4 regions of the Pseudodesulfovibrio cashew genome follow, and region 4 is predicted to be linked to each of the others. Evidence: predicted binding sites of a transcription regulator. Region 4 holds the regulator's gene; each other region holds the start of a gene.
The links. The regulator sigma-54, encoded in region 4, starts transcription at its own class of promoters, with help from an activator protein. The targets are predictions, from matches to a motif close to CTGGCACGGNNNNTGCTT.

Region 1 (2,200 bases), 1.2 Mb from region 4:
CCTGGAGGGCTTCACCGGCTACGTGGACATGGTCAAGGGACCCATCAACGTGGAGAACACCGAGATGGACGACATGATCCTGCGCCGCTCCGACGGTACGCCCACCTACAACCTGGCCGTGGTGGTGGACGACCATGACATGGGCGTGAACACCGTGCTGCGCGGCGACGACCACGTCAACAACACCCCGCGCCAGATTCTCATTTACAAGGCCATGGGCTGGGACGTGCCGCGCTTCGGCCACGTGCCCATGATCCTCGGCCCGGACAAGAAGAAGCTTTCCAAGCGCCACGGTGCGCTTTCGGTCATGGAGTACGAGAAGATGGGCTACCTGCCCGAGGCCGTGTGCAACTATCTGGCCCGCCTGGGCTGGTCCCACGGCGACCAGGAGCTCTTCACCATGGACGAGATGGTCGAGCTCTTCTCCACGGACAACCTCGGCAGGTCGCCGTCGGTCTTCGACCTGACCAAGTTCGAGTGGGTCAACGGCCAGTACATGCAGAAGGCTGACCCGGAGCGGTTGGCCGATATGCTCATGGATTTCCTGGCCCGCCAGGACGCGGACGCGGCGGCCAAGGCTGATCGCGCCACCATTGCCAAGGCCGTGCCGCTCCTTCAGCAGCGCGCCAAGTCTCTGGTGGACATGCTGGAGCAGGCCGGTCCTTTCATCGCGGACGCCGCCCAGCTCGACTATGACGAGAAGGCCGTGGCCAAGTTCCTCAACGAGGAGACCAAGCCGCTGCTCGAAGAGATCGCCGCGCGCATGGACGCGCTGGAAGAGTTCTCGGAACAGACCCTGGAAGATCTGCACCGCCAGTTCCTGGAGGACAAGGACATCAAGTTCAAGGTCATCGCCCAGCCTATCCGTGTAGCCCTGACCGGGCGCACCCAGTCCCCCGGCCTGTTCGAGACCATGACCGCACTGGGCCGGGAGCAGACCCTGGCTCGCATCCGGAGGGCGCTGGCGCTGTAGCCCGTCGCACATCTCTGACTACGCAAAAATGAAGCCCCCACCGGACCGTCCGGTGGGGGCTTCTTTTGGAGAGGAGGTGTGTATCGCGTCTATATCATGCGTCCCTCAGGTCGCTTTTGATGCTCTTGTAGGTCTGCTCGTCGATTTCGCCGGTTGCGTACCGGCGTTTGAGAATTTCCTCGGGCGTCTGTTCCTTGGGCCCGGGCGTGCCGCAGGGGGTCGCGGGTTTACGGAACATCCGCACAGTGAAGTAAATGATCAGCCCAATGACGACCAGTTGCAGGATGCCGCCGAAGTGGAAGGGGAAGAAGCCCCCGCCCCAGCCGACCATGCCGTGTCCGCCGCCTTGCCAGAAGCCCGGACCACCGCACCAGTTGCCGAATGCGCTCAAAAATTCCATACCGTCACCTCGTTTAGTCTTTGCCCAAAGATAAGCATAGGGCGTGCCAAAGCATAGTTTCCTGGAATCAATGGATAAAACAGGATATCCGTATTTGTGGGGATGTGCAGCTGTGCAGCTTGGTGCACTTGACCGGGCAATGGCTTGCACGTTGCACGCTGTACAGGGGGGCATCAACAGGGCGCAAAAAAGCTGCCACCGGCAGTTTGCCGGTGGCAGCAGTGGCTCGCAGAGCCGAAATGACGTAGCGTAAGCCTAGTCGGCCTTCTTGGTGGCCACGGGCTTGACCACGGCGCCGCTGCGGATGCAGCGGGTGCAGGCCTTGATGGACACGACCTGGCCGGACTCGAGCTGATGACGAACCTTCTGCAGGTTAGGCATGAAGCGGCGCTTGGTTTTGATGTGGGAGTGAGAGACGTTGTTGCCGGTCTGGGGACCCTTTCCACAAATATCGCAAACCTGGGACATTGCGACCTCCTGATGTATTCTAAATGAAATTTATCACTTGCGTGTGTTGCATGCCGGGTGGGGTTGGTAGCTTCCCCAGGCGGCGGGAGAGATTCATTACCGAGCCTTCCGGCAAATGGCAAGGGTTTTTTTCTTGACAATGGAAAAACTTCCCATATAGGAGACTCCGGTTGCCCGAGCGGGCCGGGGCGCATGAAGGCGTCCTCCGTTTCACCGCAGCCGGGGCGCGCTCCTCATATTACAGAGGAACCGGGCCGCGGCGGCGACGCCTTTTTCATGGCGGGAACCGACGGCTGGCCGGAGCAACCCAATGGAGCAATACGATGACCGATCTGTGGATAGCCATAAGCGACATTTCC
Region 2 (2,200 bases), 520 kb from region 4:
GTCATGGCCAGGGCAACCAGGACGCTCGCGACGCCGCTTCGGTCTGATACCAAATGAGAAATATGAGTGCGGAGGAAGGACTTCATGTCATTTTACTCCATCTTGGCGCTGGCGGAGGTGCTGACCCCGCCTGGCATGACGTCTTCCCAGGGAAAGATCGTCTCGCCGGTAAAGTCGTAGGCCAGCTTGACGATCACTTCCTGCCCCAGTGTCTGGACTTCGGCCCCGTGATCCACGGTGACCGTAAGGTGGGCGGCGGAGAGCCCCGCCTGTGCCACATAATCCTGAACCATGGCCGTGGGATCATCGCCGCGTGACGCGGTCACGACGCCTTCCCTGGCCGCGCGGGTCAGAATCTGATTGATGTCGATGAACTTGGAGACGTCCCAGACGCCTGCCATGAGCGGCACCATGAGCAGCCCCATGATGAGGGCGAACTCGATGACGGCGACGCCCTGCCTCTTGGTATCTGAACCGCGCATGACTCTACCTCTCGTGAGTCATGACGGCAGTTGCGGAAACCTGTGTGACCTGGGCAAGGGAGGGGATGAGGCCGTCAATCGCGAGGAAGGAGAAGGGGACGCTGACGGTGACGTCCACAGGCTGCTCCGGCTGGCGGGAGCCGACGCTGACGGAGGCGGTTTGGGTCACGCCGCCGGTGGCGAGTTCGCTCAGGATGATGGATTCCACCTGGGAGTTGGTGGTTTCCTCGAGAATCGCCGCGCGGACGCCTTCGTAGGCGGCGCCGCGGACCACGGACTGGGTCCAGTACAACCTTGCGAAGTCCATTGTTCCCATCATGATCATCATGAAAATGGGAAGGAGCAGGGCCACTTCCACTATGGTCGTTCCTCGTCTGCTCTTGGTATCCTTGGCACTGCGCATGGCATATCTCCATTCCGGCTGGAGCCGGGCTTTTTTTAACAATAAAAAGCAAGGGGTATGCCAGGATATTTTCGTGCTTGGGTAAAATTATATAACTATTTGTTATTATTAGTATAAAATTATTTCAACACGCCGAAATATCGCGGATATTTGTTTGTCGCAAGGCGTAGGTATTCCATGAAAAATAGGCGATCAGACAAGCATTCCACGAAAAGTGGAAAAAGAAAGGCGGATGGGTACTGTTAAGAAGAAGAGTTAGAAAACCGGGTAGATGGCCGATTCCGTGGCCTCGTCTCTTTCCGTGGTGCCCATCTGACCGGGGGCGGGGCGGTATTTGCCCGAGGAGAGCAGCTCGGTGAGCACTGGGCCAAGAGTCTTTGCATAGGCGGCGTTGGCCTCGGCGTTGGGATGACCGTCAAAGGGGGCTAGGCGGTACAGATAGCCGCCCCGTTCGTCGCATTGGTCGAGGTCCACCGGGCCGGGAGCCCAGTTCATGCCCGTTTGGTGCAGGAAGTCCCGGTAGCCGGTATTGGCCACCAGGTATTGCACGTGGAAGACGGTTCCGTGCTTGCGGCAAAGGTTCTCCATGGAGAGCAGCAGGTGTTCGGTGGTTTTGCGGCGGGCATCGTTTTTCCCTCTTCCCCCGTAACGCAACCTGTTCAGTAATCTCTCCGCAAGTTTGACAAGCGGACTCCTGCCGGACAGAGGCAGGCGTTTGTATGCCTCCGTGCCGAAGCGTTTCAGTATTCGTTTGCCGTTTTTCTTCGCTACGGAAAGGCAGGAGGGCGGGGTGCCGCCCTGTTCACCCACGATGCGCAGGTAGTGATGATCCGAAACCGAGCGGGCCTCCAGTCCGGGAGAGAACCCGAGTACGGCCACGGCCGGGTGATCCTGCTCTATGGTCTTCTCCATGGTCAGGAGGATCTGGTAGAGAGAATAACCCGAAACGCCGTAGTTGCGCACGGAACAGCCCGGACGCGCCTTGGCCACCAGCCACGGGTAGGTTGCCTCGTCATCGAGCCCCCATCCGAAGGTGTTGGAGCAGCCATAAAAGCTGATGCCGTTCTCCGCCGTAGGGGCGTTCTCGCTGCCTGTGCCGGTGACGCGCCGCCCCTTGTCGTCGGTGGTCACGGCGTATTCCAGCCTGAGCTTCTTGCGCGGGATGGCAAAAGCGTTGATGCAATGAGTTGCCGGTTTGAGCGTCCAGCCCAGTTCGGGGTCGGTCTCGTGGCAGGAAAAGGTCTTTTCCACCAGCGGGGCCATGACTTTGTCCTTCTTGCGGAGGCCTCGAAAATTGGTTCCGGCCAGCCGCAGA
Region 3 (2,200 bases), 360 kb from region 4:
TAGTAGCCGAAAGAGAATTTCGGATCGGGGAGCGTATCAGCTCCTACAGCCTTCTTGACCGCGGCCTGCCACTTCTGGAAAGAGGCCCGCAGTTCATTGTTGTTCTCGGCCGCGAGCTTGAGGAAGACGCGCAGGTCGCTCAACTCCTCTCGGTCGCCGAGGTAGCTGCTGGGAGCACCGTTTTGCTTGACGGCCTGTTCGGAATCGCCGGCGTGTACAACAGGGACGCACAACAAGGTAAGCGTGATCAGAATCGTGAAGACTCTTGGTGTTGTGAATTTCATTCTGGCTCCGAAATGGGGGTTGTCACTCAGGGCTTCTAAGATACTAACAGCATACCCCAAATTGATGATGAGGAGTAGTATAATGGGAAACGATAATTGGGCAGCGCAACACTATGTCTCTCATGGGGTGGTACAGGCTTGATTTATGCCTTAAGGATTTCACGCATTCTGTTGAATTCTTCCGAATTGATTTCTCCGTTTGCATACTTGCGCTTCAGGATTTCCAAAGAATCATTCCGGTCCTGTCGCCCATCGGAGCGGGAAACTCGCTTAATGATCTTGTAGACCAAATAAGCAAGGAGTCCGATGAAGAGCAGATTGAAGATGAATCCGAAGCCGCCCATGCCGAAGCCGTGGCCGAAACTGTTCATGAATCCCCAATTACAGTTGAACATGGTGCCTTCCTGAAAAGTTGTAGCGGGAGGGAAAGCTCCCTCCCGCTGAATTCATCGTGTCCGTGTGGTTACCAAGCCGGACAGTTGTAACCGTTTCCGTGTCCATTGAAGCCCATCATGCCGCCGTGCATCATGCCTCCGTGCATCATGCCGCGTTCCATGAAGCCGTGTTCGGGCAGGCCAAGCGCTTCGGCCTTTTCGTCGAGAGTGGCGATGTTCTTATTGATCCGTTCGGTCAGGGTGCGAACCTGCTTGGCATCCGGGTTCTGTCCGGCCATGAGGGCTGCAACCTCAGCCCGGTCAGCACTGATTGCCGCTCGCAGGTCGGCAGTGGAATCCAGAAATTCCTGATACGCCTTGGTGTCGACCTGGGTGGTTTGGTGCATGCCGTACCCGTTGCCCTGGTATCCATGCATGCCCCAGGCCATGGCGTTTACGGAAACGAGAGCGATAGCCGCAACCAGTGCCAGTGTCATAAAAGTCTTCTTCATGATAAATTCCTCCGATAAGGTTTGTAACGTGTTCGTACTGCTCATAAGGCAAGGGGCGTGCCAAAGTTCTTCTTTCTTGTATTAATGTATTGAAATCATGTTGCTTTTATTGTTTTAAGGGCGCAGGTGAGGGATATGGTCACTTGCCAAACTTCCGATGTGTGGTTAATTTTTGATCAGATAAGGATGGCGAGTGTCTAAAAAATGATCGTTTTTGTCCTGCGGGAGTCGTATGTCATTGAATAGAAGACTATTGGGAAGTTCTGCGCCTGTCTGGATGGTTCTGGGCATGGCCGTCATCATGACTTTGGTGGTTGGTGCTCTTGCCGTGTTCAACTACAATCGTGAAGTTCGCGATATGGAGAAGGTGCTCGGCGAAAAAGGCGAGGCACTGATTAGATCTTTCGAAGCTGGGGCGCGTGCGGGCATGATGGGAAGCTATGGTGCACAGGACAGGCTCCAAGCACTGATTGACGCGACCGCTGAACTGCCGGACATACGATTCATTCTCTTGACGGACCGCGAAGGGCGGGTGATCGCCCACAATGACGAAGCAAAGATAGGCAGCACATATCTTGGCTCTGACCAAATAAGGGCCATGTCCCCAGGCCAACAGGCCCGGTGGATGATCATGGAGGACGGAGATCAAGCCGATTCTTTCGTCGTCTATAAAGAGTTCGTTTCTCTCGGAACCGGTGGCTCCAGAATGATGCACCAAATGATGGGGCACCACATGATGGGAGCCCAAGAGAGGGCCGAAAACACTCGTTGGGGGATGAACGGAGCCGAGACTGCCGGCAAAACCGTAGACAGGCCGCTGATCTTTATTGGTCTTGATACCGAGCCCTTTATCGAGGCGCGCCAAACCGACGTCAGGGTAATGATCATGACTTCGGGTGTTCTTTTGCTCGTGGGCCTTGGCTGCATGATTTCACTCTTCTGGGTTCAGGCATATCGGAGGTCACGTCAGCAGTTGAAGGATTCGCAAATCTTCGCTTCAGAGATCGTCGCACATCTCCCCATCGGCCTC
Region 4 (2,200 bases):
TGTCTTCGGAGTCTTCATATGCCGATATATGGATTGCGTCCGCGTTGAGAATGACATCTGCCTTATGGCGGAACTTGTCGACCAGCAGGTTCACCTGAAGATCGGCCTCGGAGTCGGAAACGAACTTGGCCACCTTTTCAAAACGCTTCTGCGCATAACCCTTGAGATGATCAGACGGGTCGAAGTTCTTGAAAGTGAAGCTTATGTTCATACTCTACCTCCTGGTTATAAGTCCAACAAGATCAGAAGTATTGCTTGCGCTTTGAAGATGAGGCGATACCCATTGCAGAACGATACTTGGCGACGGTGCGCCGGGCGATGTTAACATCCAGCTTCTCCTTCAGTATCTCGCCGATTTTTTCATCGCTCAGTGGTTTCTTCGCATCTTCCTCGGCGATCATCTGCTTGATGAGCGCCTTGACGCTTTCCGAACCCACCTGGGAACCGTCATTCAAATCCAGCGCACTGTTGAAGAAGAACTTCAACTCGAAAATACCGTGCGGCGTGGACACATACTTGCTTGTGGTAATGCGGCTCACCGTGGACTCGTGCATCTCGATATCTTCGGCAACCTCCTTAAGTATCAATGGTCTGAGCTTGGTTACGCCCTCTTCAAAGAACTCCCGTTGAAAACGGACAATACTCTCAACTACTTTATACAAGGTTCTTTGGCGTTGGTACAGACTTTTCATCAACCATGCGGCAGAACGCATCTTTTCCTGAAAATAGTCCTTTTCCTTGTCTTTGGCGCCTTTCATGGAATCCATGTAAAAAGAATTCATCTGCAAGCGAGGCAGACCATCCTCGTTGAGAATGATCACGAACTCGTCGCCGTACTTGTAGACGAAGACGTCAGGGCTGACGTAATGCGGCTCGGTGGAAGAAAAATTGGTGCCCGGCATGGGATCCAAGGTCTGGAGGAGATCAAGGTATTCCTTGAGTTCTTCCATGGAAATCTTGAACTTTCGCGCCAGGGGCTTGTAACGGTTCTTTTCCAGGTCCTCAAGGTGATCCCTGACCAGCGACTCGAGAATGGGGTCATCGTAACCGAGTACCTCCATCTGGACGAGCAGACACTCCTGAGGAGTACGCGCGCCCACACCAACGGGATCGAGACGCTTGATCCGCTCGATCACGGAATCGATCTCCTCCTCAGTGGCCGAAACCATGGACATGATCTCTTCGTTGGAGGCCTGGAGGTACCCGTTGTGGTCCACATTGCCGATAACGGTTTCACCGATGGCCACTTCCCGTTCGGTAAAATTGGAAAGCCGCATCTGCCAGTTGAGATGCCCTTCAAGTGAGGGCTTGGATGCCAGCCGAGCCTCAAAGGAAAGCCCCTCTTCCGGCACCTCGGAGTCACGAGCCATGGCCTGCTTGGAGGTACTGGAGAACTCGCCCAGGTAATTTTCCCAGTCGGCTGTGCGTACAAGCTCTTCCTCGGCCTGGGATTCGGTCAGGGTTTCCTTCTCCCGAATCTCGGTCTCGGTCTCGGTCTCATCGAGAAATGGATTCTCCATGAGTTCCTGCTGCACCGTTTCCAGAAGCTCAAGACGGGAAAGCTGCAGCAGTTTGATGGCCTGCTGCAACTGGGGCGTCATGACCAGCTGCTGAGAAAGCTTGAGTTGTTGCCTGAGTTCAAGGCCCATAGTTATCAGGCCTCATCCGCGGCAAACGCGCATATATACAATTCTATCTGCAAAATACTTTTTCCATCATTGAAGTTGGATTTCTTGAGATAAACTATGCCACATTGAGAGGAATGTTGCAAGAACATCCTGCTAACTCGTTGTGAGTATTGAATTAAAAGTGGAAGATATGGCACATGAAAGAATTGTACCAACCTTTCATGACGGTGTAAATCACCAAAGGTAAAAAAGGTGCCGAAAAGGCGTTACAGGCGGAAGTCTTCGCCAAGATAGATCTGACGAGCGCGGCTATCCTGCACGATCTCTGCAGGCGTCCCCTCAAGGATGACGGTCCCCTCGTACACAAGATACGCACGGTCACAAATATTGAGTGTTTCCCGAACGTTGTGGTCGGAAATAAGAATGCCGATGCCCATGGATTTGAGCACGGAAATGATCTCCTGAATATCGATGACGGCGATGGGATCAATCCCGGCAAAAGGTTCGTCCAGGAGAATGAACTGAGGGTCCATTATCAAAGCCCTGGCGATTTCCAGTCTGCGGCGCTCTCC

Region 1: the regulator sigma-54 is predicted to act here: its motif matches at 1,406-1,423, upstream of GM415_RS08150 (SHOCT domain-containing protein).
Region 2: the regulator sigma-54 is predicted to act here: its motif matches at 932-949, upstream of GM415_RS11105 (TadE/TadG family type IV pilus assembly protein).
Region 3: the regulator sigma-54 is predicted to act here: its motif matches at 1,217-1,234, upstream of GM415_RS15400 (Spy/CpxP family protein refolding chaperone).

Annotation. Positions count from the first base shown of each region.
Region 1 covers NZ_CP046400.1:1,813,787-1,815,986, forward strand. The annotation lists gene gltX (glutamate--tRNA ligase) at 1-973, shown strand, start outside; gene GM415_RS08150 (SHOCT domain-containing protein) at 1,068-1,373, opposite strand; gene rpmB (50S ribosomal protein L28) at 1,629-1,841, opposite strand; gene GM415_RS08160 (DUF177 domain-containing protein) at 2,165-2,200, shown strand, end outside.
Region 2 covers NZ_CP046400.1:2,482,417-2,484,616, forward strand. The annotation lists gene GM415_RS18200 (pilus assembly protein TadG-related protein) at 1-86, opposite strand, end outside; gene GM415_RS11100 (TadE family protein) at 93-482, opposite strand; gene GM415_RS11105 (TadE/TadG family type IV pilus assembly protein) at 487-885, opposite strand; gene GM415_RS11110 (hypothetical protein) at 1,141-2,200, opposite strand, start outside.
Region 3 covers NZ_CP046400.1:3,363,558-3,365,757, reverse strand. The annotation lists gene GM415_RS15410 (TolC family protein) at 1-284, opposite strand, end outside; gene GM415_RS15405 (SHOCT domain-containing protein) at 428-679, opposite strand; gene GM415_RS15400 (Spy/CpxP family protein refolding chaperone) at 748-1,170, opposite strand; gene GM415_RS15395 (ATP-binding protein) at 1,460-2,200, shown strand, end outside.
Region 4 covers NZ_CP046400.1:3,006,939-3,009,138, reverse strand. The annotation lists gene hpf (ribosome hibernation-promoting factor, HPF/YfiA family) at 1-211, opposite strand, end outside; gene rpoN (RNA polymerase factor sigma-54) at 243-1,649, opposite strand; gene lptB (LPS export ABC transporter ATP-binding protein) at 1,895-2,200, opposite strand, start outside.